One region of the Zhongshania guokunii genome, then DNA from elsewhere that is predicted to be linked to it. Evidence: predicted binding sites of a transcription regulator. Region 1 holds the regulator's gene; each other region holds the start of a gene.
What was found. Region 1 encodes PhoB, which activates phosphate uptake and scavenging genes when phosphate is short. Its sites were predicted from a motif close to TGTCATAAANNTGTAACA; they were not measured.
Positions count from the first base shown of each region.

Region 2: ppk1 (polyphosphate kinase 1) is a predicted target of PhoB. The motif match lies at 2,354-2,371, and genes of this name have one in related genera.
Region 3: AB4876_RS07435 (substrate-binding domain-containing protein) is a predicted target of PhoB. The motif match lies at 1,490-1,507, and genes of this name have one in related genera.

Region 1 covers NZ_JBFRYA010000021.1:17,605-21,858, reverse strand. Annotated here, with positions in the region: gene AB4876_RS17485 (SPFH domain-containing protein) at 1-449, shown strand, start outside; gene purU (formyltetrahydrofolate deformylase) at 470-1,324, shown strand; gene phoB (phosphate regulon transcriptional regulator PhoB) at 1,410-2,117, shown strand; gene phoR (phosphate regulon sensor histidine kinase PhoR) at 2,124-3,422, shown strand; gene AB4876_RS17465 (PstS family phosphate ABC transporter substrate-binding protein) at 3,524-4,254, shown strand, end outside.
Region 2 covers NZ_JBFRYA010000017.1:39,192-43,445, reverse strand. Annotated here, with positions in the region: gene AB4876_RS16225 (class I SAM-dependent methyltransferase) at 1-158, shown strand, start outside; gene ppk1 (polyphosphate kinase 1) at 171-2,279, opposite strand; gene ppx (exopolyphosphatase) at 2,438-3,949, shown strand; RNA gene ssrA (transfer-messenger RNA) at 3,985-4,254, shown strand, end outside.
Region 3 covers NZ_JBFRYA010000005.1:140,623-144,876, reverse strand. Annotated here, with positions in the region: partial or broken gene AB4876_RS19070 (monovalent cation:proton antiporter-2 (CPA2) family protein) at 1-351, opposite strand, end outside; gene AB4876_RS07440 (pirin family protein) at 444-1,379, opposite strand; gene AB4876_RS07435 (substrate-binding domain-containing protein) at 1,680-2,546, shown strand; gene AB4876_RS07430 (hypothetical protein) at 2,543-3,772, shown strand; gene AB4876_RS07425 (TonB-dependent receptor) at 3,970-4,254, shown strand, end outside.

The DNA of each region.
Region 1 (4,254 bases):
GGGACCAAATTAAAGCCAAACTAAAAGCCGCTATATCTGAGGATATTGCCGATTGGGGGATTACCCTGAAAACAGTAGAAATTCAGGACATAAACCCCTCGCCAACGATGCAGGCGGCCATGGAAGAGCAAGCGGCGGCAGAGCGCCAGCGGCGCGCTGCGGTGACTAAAGCTGAGGGTGAAAAACAGGCGGCCATTTTGGAAGCTGATGGCCGTTTAGAGGCCTCGCGTCGTGATGCGCAAGCCCAAGTAGTGCTTGCCAAAGCCAGTGGCGCCGCTATTTCGCTAGTGTCTGAGGCGGTGGGCAATGAAGAATTGCCTGTGCTTTATTTGCTTGGCGAGAAATACACCGAAGCGCTGCTGCGTTTGGCCTCTTCAGACAATGCTAAAACGGTGGTTTTACCTGCAGATTTGCCGCAGGCTTTGCGCGGTATATTAAATAAAGTCTAATGAAGGATTGAGCGTTTTACATGGATCATACTTATCGTTTAGTGATTAGCTGCCCAGATCGCGTGGGGATAGTAGCCCGCGTTAGTCAGTTTGTTGCAGAGCAGGGAGGTTGGCTCACCGAGGCAAATTATCACGCCGATGCCGAGAGCAATTGGTTTTTTATGCGTAATGAAATTCGCGCCGAATCACTGAAAGTGAGTGCGCAGGCCTGCCGTGCGGCATTTGCACCGATTGCCGAGGAGTATGGTATGCACTGGGCGCTGGTGGACTCTGCGGTTAAGCGTAAGGTGGTTATTTTGGCCAGTCACGCCTCCCACTGTATTGCCGATATATTGCATCGCTGGCACAGTGGTGAATTGGACTGCGATATTCCCTGTGTTATATCCAATCACGAAAACCTGCGTAGCATGGTGGAATGGCACGGTATCCCCTTTGAATACGTTGCTATTGATCCGCAAAACAAAGCACCCGCCCACGCTAAAATTATGGCCTTGGCCCAAGAATACCAAGCAGACTGCGTGGTATTAGCGCGCTATATGCAAATTATTCAGCCCGAATTTTGCCAGGCTTACGCAGGGCGAATGATCAACATCCATCACAGTTTCTTGCCGTCATTTATCGGTGCAAACCCTTATCAGAAAGCCTTCGATCGCGGTGTTAAATTAATCGGCGCCACCAGTCACTATGTCACCGAACGTCTCGATGAGGGGCCAATCATCGAGCAAGATGTAATTCGGGTTTCCCATCGGCACAGCAAAGACGATTTGGTTCGTCTTGGTAAAGATGTCGAAAAATCGGTGCTTGCTCGGGCACTGCGCAATCATCTCGAAGATCGTGTTTTGGTTCACGGAAATAAGACGGTAGTGTTTGATTAAGCTGGGAAAATTGGAAGTGTCATAAAATTGTCACTAAAAATCGTTTTAATGCAGCTTACAAATATCGCAAAAAAAGGTTAAAGGGATGACTGCAAGCACCATATTGATCGTCGACGACGAAGCTGCGATCCGTGAAATGATACGGGTAGGACTGGAGTTGGCCGGCTATGAGTGTCTGGAAGCGAGCAATGCGCAGGACGCACATGGCCTTATAGTGGATCGGCGACCTGATTTGGTGCTGCTAGATTGGATGATGCCGGTTACCAGTGGCTTGGAATTACTGCGTCGCCTGCGTAGAGATGAGCTGACCCGCGACCTTTTAGTTATTATGCTGACCGCCAAAGACGATGAAGACAATCGCGTGCAGGGCTTGGATGTGGGGGCCGACGACTACATTACCAAACCGTTTTCATCGCGGGAGTTAATGGCGCGAATTAAAGCTATAATGCGGCGCTCGACAAGTCGTGAGCAGGAGGAGAGCATCGAGGTCGCAGGCCTGAAATTAGACCCTAGCAGTCACCGGGTGTTTGTTGACGCCACGCCATTAGAGATGGGGCCTACCGAGTTTAAATTACTAAAGTTCTTTATGACCCACCAAGAGCGGGCGTATAGTCGCGGCCAGCTTTTAGATCAAGTTTGGGGAACCAATGTCTATGTCGAAGAACGCACAGTTGATGTGCATATTCGGCGGCTTCGCAAGGCGCTGCAGACCGAACTTCGCGACTGCGGCCTCTTAATTCAAACAGTTCGGGGAACGGGCTACCGTTTTTCCACCACGGGTGTTTGCGCATAGCGCGAAATGATGCGGTATTACAGCTGGAAGACAGAATTATTACGGCTTAGTGTGCCATTGCTTGCAATGGCCGGGGCCTGCGTTGTTTTTGACTTGGGGGTATTGCCCCTGCTGGTGCTCGCAATATTGATCTGTGGCCGTGTATTGCAGCAATTGCAGCGTCTGTCGGATTGGTTGTACAGCGGCACCGGCGAAGAGCCGCCGGAGGCAATAGGGATGTGGGGCCAAGTTTTTGATGTGATATACCAAATGCAGCGAGACTCTAGTCAAGACAGTGATCGCCTGCAGGCAATGATTGATTATTTACACTCTTCATTTGCGTCAATGTCCGACGCGGTGGTGATGCTCGACCCCCAGGGCAATATCGAGTGGTGCAACTCTTCCGCCCACGATTTACTTGGGCTAAGGCAAGAGGGAGATGCCGGCCGGCAGCTGGTTAATCTGCTGCGCAGTCCCGCCTTTTTACGGTACTTTGAGGCAGAGCGCTATCAGGCGCCACTGGAGATGAATTCCCCCGTAAATGGCATGATCAACCTCAGTATTAGTGTCAGTTTTTTTGGCAAGCGCAATCGTCTATTGTTTGCTCGTGATGTGACTCGAACCCACCGTTTAGAGCAAATGCGTAAAGATTTTGTTGCCAATGTCTCCCATGAGTTACGCACGCCACTCACTGTGATTAACGGTTATCTAGAGACTTTTTCTGAGCACGGTGGCGAAAATCCGCGCTGGGATAGGGCGGTAAATCAAATGCTGCAACAGTCGCGGCGGATGAATTTATTAATCCAAGACCTTATGTTGCTGTCGCGCTTAGAGTCGGTGCCAAAATTGGCTGATGAAAGTGTTATTCGCTTGCGGCCATTAATGGAAATGATTCGCGAAGAGAGTGAGACCGCAGCGAGTGGCTCGCGGAATATTGTGATTGAATGTGACGATAATATTGCAATAAATGGCAATGCCAATGAATTGCGCAGCGCTTTTTCTAATTTGGCGGTCAATGCTGCGCGCTATACCAGTGAAAATGACAAGATAATTTTGCGCTGGTATCAAGATGACTACCATGCCTATTTTGAAGTTGAAGACACCGGAATAGGCATTGAACCCCAGTATATCCCTCGTTTAACAGAGCGGTTTTACCGCGTAGATCAAAGCCGCTCCCTTGATACGGGCGGCACTGGGCTGGGTCTGGCCATTGTTAAGCATGTTCTTATTCGCCATCGAGCCGAATTGCGTATCCGTAGTGTGCCTAATACCGGCAGTGTTTTTAGCTGTGTCTTTCCCAAATCTGCAGCAGTAAAAGTGGCTTAAGCTGGCGGTAAAGGATATTTGGGGCTGTTGTCACAAAGTTGTCATAATTCGTCTATAAAGTGGCATCGTTGTAACAGCTTAATGGCTTTGGGAGTATCGAATTGAAGATCAAATATTTAGTAGCAAGTACGGTTGTGGCTTTGTCGTCAATGGGCGCGGTTGCCGATACGAGCGTAGATAGCAAACTGCCAGACTACACCAAGGCATCTGGCGTATCGGGTAATTTATCTAGCGTTGGCTCCGATACACTCGCTAACCTGATGACTTTGTGGGGCGAGGATTTTAAGCGTATCTACCCGAATATCAATATCCAGATTCAGGCTGCTGGATCGTCTACTGCGCCACCAGCATTGACCGAAGGCACATCTAATATCGGTCCAATGAGCCGTAAGATGAAAGACAAAGAGCTTGAGTCTTTTGAGTCTAAATATGGCTATAAGCCAACTGCAATCCCGGTAGCGATTGATGCTTTGGCGGTTTTTGTGCACAAAGACAACCCAATTTCAGGTATGACAATGGCACAGGTTGATGCGGTGTTTTCTAGCACCCATAAGTGTGGTCACGCTGCAAATGTAGATACATGGGGTGGTTTGGGCATGAGTAATGCTTGGGCGGCACGGGATATTCAAATGTTTGGCCGCAACTCGGTTTCCGGAACTTACGGTTACTTTAAAGAAGAAGCCCTGTGTAAAGGCGATTTCAAAAATGGCGTTAATGAACAGCCTGGTTCAGCGTCGGTAGTGCAGTCGGTTTCTACCTCTATTAACGGTATCGGCTACTCTGGTATTGGTTATAAAACGTCAAGCGTGCGCGCAGTGCCATTGGCAAAAGA
Region 2 (4,254 bases), on a different contig from region 1:
AAGCCGGTGTGGGCAAAATTATTATTGCCGACCCCGGTCGCCCACCATTCCATAAATTGGCAAAACGCTGCCAAAAAGCCTTTGGCGCTGAACTCGTCAGCCGCGAAATTTACAGTCCAAAAAAACTCAGCGGCGAATTACTGATTATTTCGCAGTAAGCGCCGCACACCTTATTTCTTGTGTTTCTTTTTTGGAGACTTCGGTTTGGCGCGATAGTCTAAGCGCGCCAAGCGCGGCAATTTACCCGTGCTCAGAAACTTATAGGTCTGATCCTGCGAACGAATTTTACCTCCACTCTTCTTACGCACCCGAAACGCATTGCTTTGCGAAGCATCAATTATCCGCGCCTTAACATTGTCGGCCCACTGCAAATCAATAATCGTCTGCAACATATCCTGCAAAGGTTTATTGTAAATAGGGCAAGTCACCTCAACTCGAAAATCGATATTGCGGGTCATTAAATCTGCCGAGGAAATAAAATAGCGGGGCTCGCCATTATTGCGAAAAATATACACCCGTGGATGCTCTAAGAAGCCGTCAACAATGCTAATCGCCTCAATATTGTCGCTCAGCCCCGCCACCCCCGGCACCAAGGAACACATGCCGCGCACAATTAAGCGCACCGGCACCCCAGCCGCACTGGCCTCGTAGAGCAGGTCGATTAGCTCGCGGTCGACCAAATTATTACACTTAAGGGTGATGCCGCACTCATTACCCTTTTTAGCATTTTGAATCTCCTCTTTAACCAAGCCCAGCAAGCGCTCACGGCTATTCAGCGGCGACACCCCAAGATGGTTAAACTCATGACGCTTATAGTTGAAGGCAATAAAATCAAATACTTTGGCTACCTCGTCACCAATCGCTTGGTCGTAGGTGAGCAAACTAAAATCGGTGTACACCGTGGCAGTCTTTTCGTTGAAATTACCAGTACCCACATGGCTGTAATAGCGCTGCACACTGCCTTCTTGGCGCACAATCGAAATCAGTTTGCTGTGCACCTTTAAACCTGGCACGCCCAAAATAACATTCACGCCGCCGTCGGTTAAACGCTGCGACAGCGCGATATTCGCCTCTTCATCAAAGCGGGCCTGCAACTCAACAACCACTGTTACTTCTTTGTGATTGGCCACGGCATTCAGCAGCGCATCAACCACATGAGAGTTAGACGCCACCCGGTACAGACTAGCCTTAATACTTTTCACTGCGGGATCGATCGCCGCTGTTTTCAGCAAATCGGTCAGGTAATTAAAACTGTGATAGGGGTAATACAGCAAAATATCTTGCTCGCGCAGGCAGCTCAAAATATTCGCTGCTCGGTCAATTACGGGCACTGGTATAGTTGCCCGCGACTTGGCATCCAAATACGCTGGCCCCAAATTGGGAAAGCGCATAAAGTCCTTGGAATTGTGGTAGCGCCCACCGGGGATCATAGAATCGAGTTTGCCCAGCCCCATACGCTTAACGAGATAATCCAGTAAGTCATTGGGCATCGCTGCATCGTACACAAAGCGCACTGGATCGCCTTTTTTACGACGCTTTAGGCTCTGAGTCATCTTCTCAACAAAGGTGTGGGTCACCTCTTCACTCAACTCCAGCTCAGCGTCACGCGTTAGCTTAATAGTGTAGGCATCTGACGTTTCCAAGGGAAAAATCCCCCTGAACACCTCGGGCAGACACACCCGAATCATATTTTCTAAAGAAATTAGGACCTTGCCACGCTTACCTTTGCGGCCAGGGATGCGAATAAAACGATCAAGCCGCGAGGTGGGAATCTCCAGCAATGCAAAGCGGGTCTGAGTCTCGTAGCCCAAGCGAATCGCAAGATAAATAGAGGATTCATTTAATTCAGGGATAGGATTGGCATCGTCGAGAATAATCGGCACCAATTCCTGCTGAATATGAGAGTGAAAGTAAGAGCGCACATAACTGGTTTGCGCCTCATCTAACTGCTTTTCGTTGATCAGATAGATCTTACGGCGCCGCAATTCTTTTAAATTTTCACGGTATACCGCGTCAAAACGCTGCTGCAATTTAAGTACTTTCTGCCGAATTTCCTCAAGCAGATTTTTGTATTCATCTTGCTTAGACGCGGGTGAAAACGCCGCCAAGCGGCGCACGTCTGCCACCCTCACTCGAAAGAACTCATCAAGGTTATTTGAAAAAATACCTAAATAACGGATGCGCTGAATAATCGGCACACTCGGGTCTGCAGCCTCCTGCAATACCCGCTCATTAAACGACAACCAACTCAACTCTTTGGCAACCCATGTACTATCCACGCCCTGCCCACCCTTCAAATAATCCATTTAAATAATCTATCAAAAAAAATACACGCTAGTGTAGCGATGCGCCATGTCATTTTTATGACGCAAACCCAGTGTCGATTTTCGCTGGCTCAGCCGATACACTGAGCAGCCAATAGGGAATTCATACTAACATGGCTCAAAATAGCGACTCTTACGCAGCACTGGATCTTGGCTCCAACAGCTTCCACCTTCTCATTGCCAGCTTCAGCGACAACAAAATTCGCGTCATCGACCGCCATAAAGATATGGTTAGATTGGCGGCGGGTCTCGACGACGACGGCCGGCTCAGCGACGAAGCCCAAGACCGCGCCCTAGACAGCCTCGCCAAAATGGCCGACCGCCTGCGCGGTGTTCCACGCCGGCAAATTCGCGTAGTCGGCACCAACACCCTGCGTGCAGCCAGCAATGCCGTCGAGTTTATGGCCAAGGCCGAAGCCGTGCTCGGCCTAACTATCAACATCATCTCAGGCACCGAAGAAGCCCGCCTCGTCTACCTCGGCGTAGCCAACGACTTTGCCCCAGAACAAAAACATCGCCTTGTTATCGATATTGGCGGCGGCTCCACCGAGCTTGTGGTGGGTAATAACACCCCACGCCAGCTCGAAAGCCTCCCCATGGGCTGCGTCAGCTTCAGTATGCGCTATTTCAAAAATGGCGACATCAACGAAAAATCCTTCAAAAAAGCAGTTAACGCCGCGCGGCAGATGATTGGCCCCTACGTTGAACCCTTCCGTGGACAGTGGCAAGAAGCCGTTGGTTCCTCAGGCACCATTCGCAGTATTGGTAAAATTCTGGCAGACCAAGAGCTAAGTGATGCTGGCTACATCTCTGCCTCCGGCGTAGAGCAGCTAAAAAACCAAGTACTCAGTGCCAGCAATAGCCGCGAGCTAAACATAAAAGGCTTGAGTGAAGACCGCCGCGACGTTTTTGTTGGCGGCTTTGCCGTGCTCTACGCCCTGTTCGAAGAATTAGACATGGAAGGCCTGCACGTCTCTAATTACGCCATTCGCGAAGGCATTGTTCACGACCTCGCCGGACGCCTTCACCACCGCGACAAACGCGAAGACACCATCAAACAACTAATTAGCCAATATAGCATCGACGCAGCTCAGGGCAACCGCATAGCGGAGCTCTGCGCCCGCTGGCTGCCCGCCGTAGCCCAACACATCACCACCCCCGACCAAGAAGCAGACCCGCTATTACGCTGGGCCGCCCAACTGCACGAATTGGGCCTTGCCATTGCCCACGGCGGCTACCACAAGCACGGCGCCTATATTCTCGGTAACGCCGACATGCCGGGCTTCTCGCGGCAAGAACAAGCCCGACTCAGCTTTTTAGTTGCCAACCACCGCCGTAAACCCAAGCCAGTGGGCAGCCCTAGCTACGGCGTTACCGCCGACTGGCCGCTGGTCTGCGTACTGCGCCTAGCATGTATATTCTATCGGCGTCGCCAAGCCAAACAACTGCCCGACACCATCACCCTAAGCAGCAAAGACGCCACCAAACTCAACCTGAGTATTCCCGAAGACTGGCTGCAAGCCAACCCGCTCATCGCCGCTGATTTAGACGACGAAGCCGAGTTACTTAACAAAAGTCTAAACATAAAACTAAGCATCCGACAAAACCACAGCGAACAATCCTAGTCGTCACCGGTCCAAAGGAGTACAATCCACCCTCTGGGGCCGATTTGGATTCGACGCCGGTTACAAAACTTATGGTGCATGCCGTGATGACAGCGAATCACGTTAATCCAAAGCTGTAAACCTAATAGTTGCCAACGACGACAACTACGCTCTAGCCGCTTAAACCCCGGTTAGCGGTCGCTACCAGATGCTTGTAAATGGGACGCGACTGTCATATAGAACAAGCTAGCGAGTAAGGTATGTCTGAGACCGAGCCGCGAAACACCTTATCAGAATCGCCAATTACGTCCTGCCCGTCGGGCTGT
Region 3 (4,254 bases), on a different contig from region 1:
GGTGCGAATTGGCTGACCGAAGCCATAGTAAGCGACCCCACCAATTAGCAAACCGCTGAGCACCACCTGCGCCAAACCCACGCCAAATACCGCCCGCCGCATTAACCACAGGCGCTTGGGCGACAATTCCAAACCAATAATAAACAATAGCAACACCACCCCAAACTCCGAGAAGTGGGCGACGTTTTCGGGGTTGTGAATCATCTGCAGCGCAGCGGGGCCAATCACCACCCCCGCAATTAAATAGCCCAGCACCGCGCCAAGTTGTAAGCGTTTGGCCAGCGGCACCACCAGCACGGCGGCCAGTAATAACACAACGGTGGCCTGTAATAGGCTGCTTTCATGGGGCATTCAAAACTCCAGAGAATAGTGCGCCCGCTCTAGATTTCAGGCGCAAGGACCCGCTATATAAGCGGTATTGAGCAATAAACTTGGCGAGCGAATCAACTTGTCCACGGCAGCGGCGGCGCGGTTAAGGGGCCACCGTCAAAACCACTTATTCGGCCAAACCGCGGCGCAGCTTCCTCCCAATCGAGCTGCGCTTGAATAATTTCGGCGCGGCTGTGGCCAACATAATTCCACCACAAGATTATCTCATCGGCAAAAGGCTCGCCGCCAAGGAAAATAACCTGGCTGCTCGGGCTTAAACTAATCCTTAACTGCGACTCCCCCGGCCTAAAATACGCCAATTCATTCTCTACAAAGCGTTCACCACAGACCTCGACCTCGCCCTGCAAGACCAGAATACCGTATTCAAAATCCGGTTTGAGAACCAGCTCCAACTCACCACCATCAGCGCTGAGCACATCGATGGCCACCAGCGGCGTGTATATTTTTGCTGGCGACGTCCACTCATTGTAGGCGCCAGCCAACAGTGTGAGCTGGCAATTGCCATCCGCCCACCCAGGTAAATTCGGGTAGTGATCAAACGCGGGGCTACACTCGCGCTCGGCGTGGGGCAGCGCTATCCACAATTGTGCTGCGTGCAATTGCTCGCTGCTGGCTAGCGATTCCTCGGTGTGACTAATGCCCCGCCCCGCGGTCATCAAATTCACTTCGCCAGGCCGCACCTCGGCCACATTGCCAAGGCTATCGCGGTGCAATACTTCGCCGGCCACCATCCATGTAAAAGTTTGCAAACCTATATGGGGGTGGGGACCCACTTTCATGCCGCCGCCGCGCCGAAAAACCGCGGGGCCAGCATGATCTAGAAAACACCACGCCCCAATCATCCGCCGCTGCCGCGAGGGCAACACCCGATTGACCGTGATTCCCCCGCCAATCTCTGCGCTCCGCGCACTCACTTTTTGAATTGCGTTTGCATGGACTGGGCAATCTGATGAAAGCGACTCATCTGAATCCTGCTGCTGATTAGTCATTTCAACGACCTCCGTGTACAAGAAAATTTCTACGAGAATAGCAGCACCGAACAAAGCCTGCCTAGCGACAATTGTCCTCGCCAGAATGAAAACCGCCACTGTCACGATACTGTCAACAAAGTGTCTTATTGTTGATTAGATCTTAGTAGCAGCCGCCCAATTATTCTCTGCGCCAGCAAAACCACACGGAATGCGCGTGTTACCCCTTACCGCTAAACGATGTCCAACATTGTCAATTGGCCTGCGAGCAAAAGGAATCATCATGCAAGTACCCACAGACTTTTACCACGTTGCGGCGCCATGCTGTCATATCGTGTTGTAAGTGCTAATCGCGCCGTTTACCTTATCTGCTTGGGCCTTGCCCTAAGTTTGCCCATCGCCCTTAGTGTGTGGATGGCAAGCCGCCCCCTACAAGCGCTTAGTTTGAGTGACTACCGCAGCTACCAGTGCAGCAGCCACGGCGCGGGCACAAAACCAACATTTAAAATTCTCACCTTGTTTTACAATTACGCCACCGACTTTGCCGACTATTTATGCGCCAGCACACTGTTTGCCACGTCCTATTCTGGCGTTGAGATACGCTGGCGACCGCGGGCCTACCTAAGCCCGCAACATATTCTGGACGAAGAGTTCGATATCTTTTGGAATCGCCACCACATCGTGGCGGGCTTGGTGCCGGAATTCAGCAATTACTACCGTGTTTTACAGCAAACGCCTAACTATGCTCTGTACTGGATTAGCCAAGACAGCACACCTCAGCTAAGCAGCGACTACCTCCAAGGCAAGGTTATCGGTTTCTCCCGCGACAGCCAAAGCCAAACCCATTTTCTGCAACCCATGGCGGCCTTAAAGCAGGCGGGTATTAATCTTAACGCCGACCAAAAAAAGTTTTATACCGACCCCAGCGCCCTTTACGCCGCGTTTAAACATCGCGAAGTCGACATGATCAGCACGGCTATTTCGCAGGCAGACAACTTAAATTTAAGCACTTATTACACCTTACTTATTAATCCCGAGGTGCCGTCGGGGGCGTGGTTTATCAAAAACCAACTCCACCACAGCCACCCTTGCGCATTAGAATGCGAAATCATTCGCGGCCTTCAGGTTTACGCGCCCTTGCTCGCCCCCCTGCAGCAACTAAGCGCCCAAACTGAGGATTGCCCATGACATCACTGGGGCGATCTAAGCCGAAATGGCTTATCAAGTTAGCGGTCGTGGCTGCTGCCAGCGTCTTGCTTATCGCCTTTAATCACTGGCTTAGCCTTAATTACCTCAGCCGCTCACTGGCACAGCAACTGCGAGAAACCCTGCCAAATAAGATCATTGAAGCGGGTATTAACGAGTCTTTTCACGACAGCCTTAACGACTATTTAGTCAAACGCCTCAATCATGATTTTGCTCAGCTTCACGTTAACAGCGCATTGAGTGTGGTACAGCAATGCCAAGCCCAAGTGCTGCGCATTCATAACAAAACATACGCCAACTCTGCCAATACAGCGCGAATAATTAGCCTGCACTGGCCCGTTAACGACCACATTCAAGAGTTGAAACTGGGCCTCGCCTGCCAGTCGCAGTGGCCAAAACTGATTGCCAGCCAATTATTCCTGAGCCTACTGGGCTTGCTGATGTGGACCGCTGTCGCCCCGCCACTATCGCCCCGCAGAAAGCAGCTGCTTCGCGCCCTGACCGAACACGGTGTAAATCGACGCCAAGCCGAACAGCTCAGCAGCAAAGCAGACGACTACTCGCCGAGGCAGGAGCAGGCCTTAACACTGTTTTTGCGCAGCAATTATCCCTACCCCAGCCACTACCTTGCGCATTTAAACACCGGCGGCTTTAAACACTCCTCTCCCAGCGCGCTGGCGTGGTTGGAATTTGCACTACGACAGCGCCCCAAGGACATCGCCGATGCCATCGCCATCGCCGAATCCCCAGCAGAACTAGTCCTCTGCCCCGCCACCAGCACCGTCATCGTTCATGGCTATGCGCTTAAGATGTCGTCTACGCCATTTATGTACTATCTCTGGTATGCCTACCGCCGACGCCAAAACCCAGTCGATGGCTGGTTTACCAACCCCCCCTCCAATCGCCCCGATCGCAGTGCCGACCAAGAAATCATTGCCTTAATGCAGCGCTACGGTGGGCACGCCAAAGCCATTAAAGATTTAAGTGAAAAAGGCCTGCGCGCCAAAACCTTGGATCAGAATCGCAGCAAAATTAAAGATGAACTCTGCCAATTATTCGGCGAAGAACTGGCCGCGCCTTTTTTATTTGAATCTGCGCGGGACTCGCAAACCGCACGTTCACAATACCGTTTAGCATTGCCCGCTACGGCGATAAGCATTCATGCCCCCAAGAGCACATCGACGCGTATAGCAACGCCAAGCAACTAAATAATTACCACGCAAAGCGCCCGTAAATAGCGGGCTGCGAGCGAGCACGCGCGTTTAGAGACATCTCTAAACCCCTGTAGATGTCTTTGTCACAAAGCCGACACACACAGCCTCGACAATCCCCCTGACTTATTTCCGTGGCCATTTTGACGCGCCGTTCACCAACACCGTAATTACATCATCAACAGGAGACTCCAATGAATTCCCTCGGCAGCAAACGCCTATCGTATTACCTCATGACAGGACTAGCGGCAGGCATGCCCAGCCTCGGTTTGGCGCAAAACAAACTTGAGATGATTACCGTCACCGCTGCGCCTATCCGCGACAGCCAGCAAGCGGCTTTTGACGCTAAGAAATTTGCCGACAATTATGTAGAGATTATCTCTGCCGATACCATCGGTCGCTTCCCCGACCAAAACCTCGCCGACTCCCTTGGCCGCCTACCCGGCTTGGCAATAGAGCGCGACCAAGGCCAAGCCCGC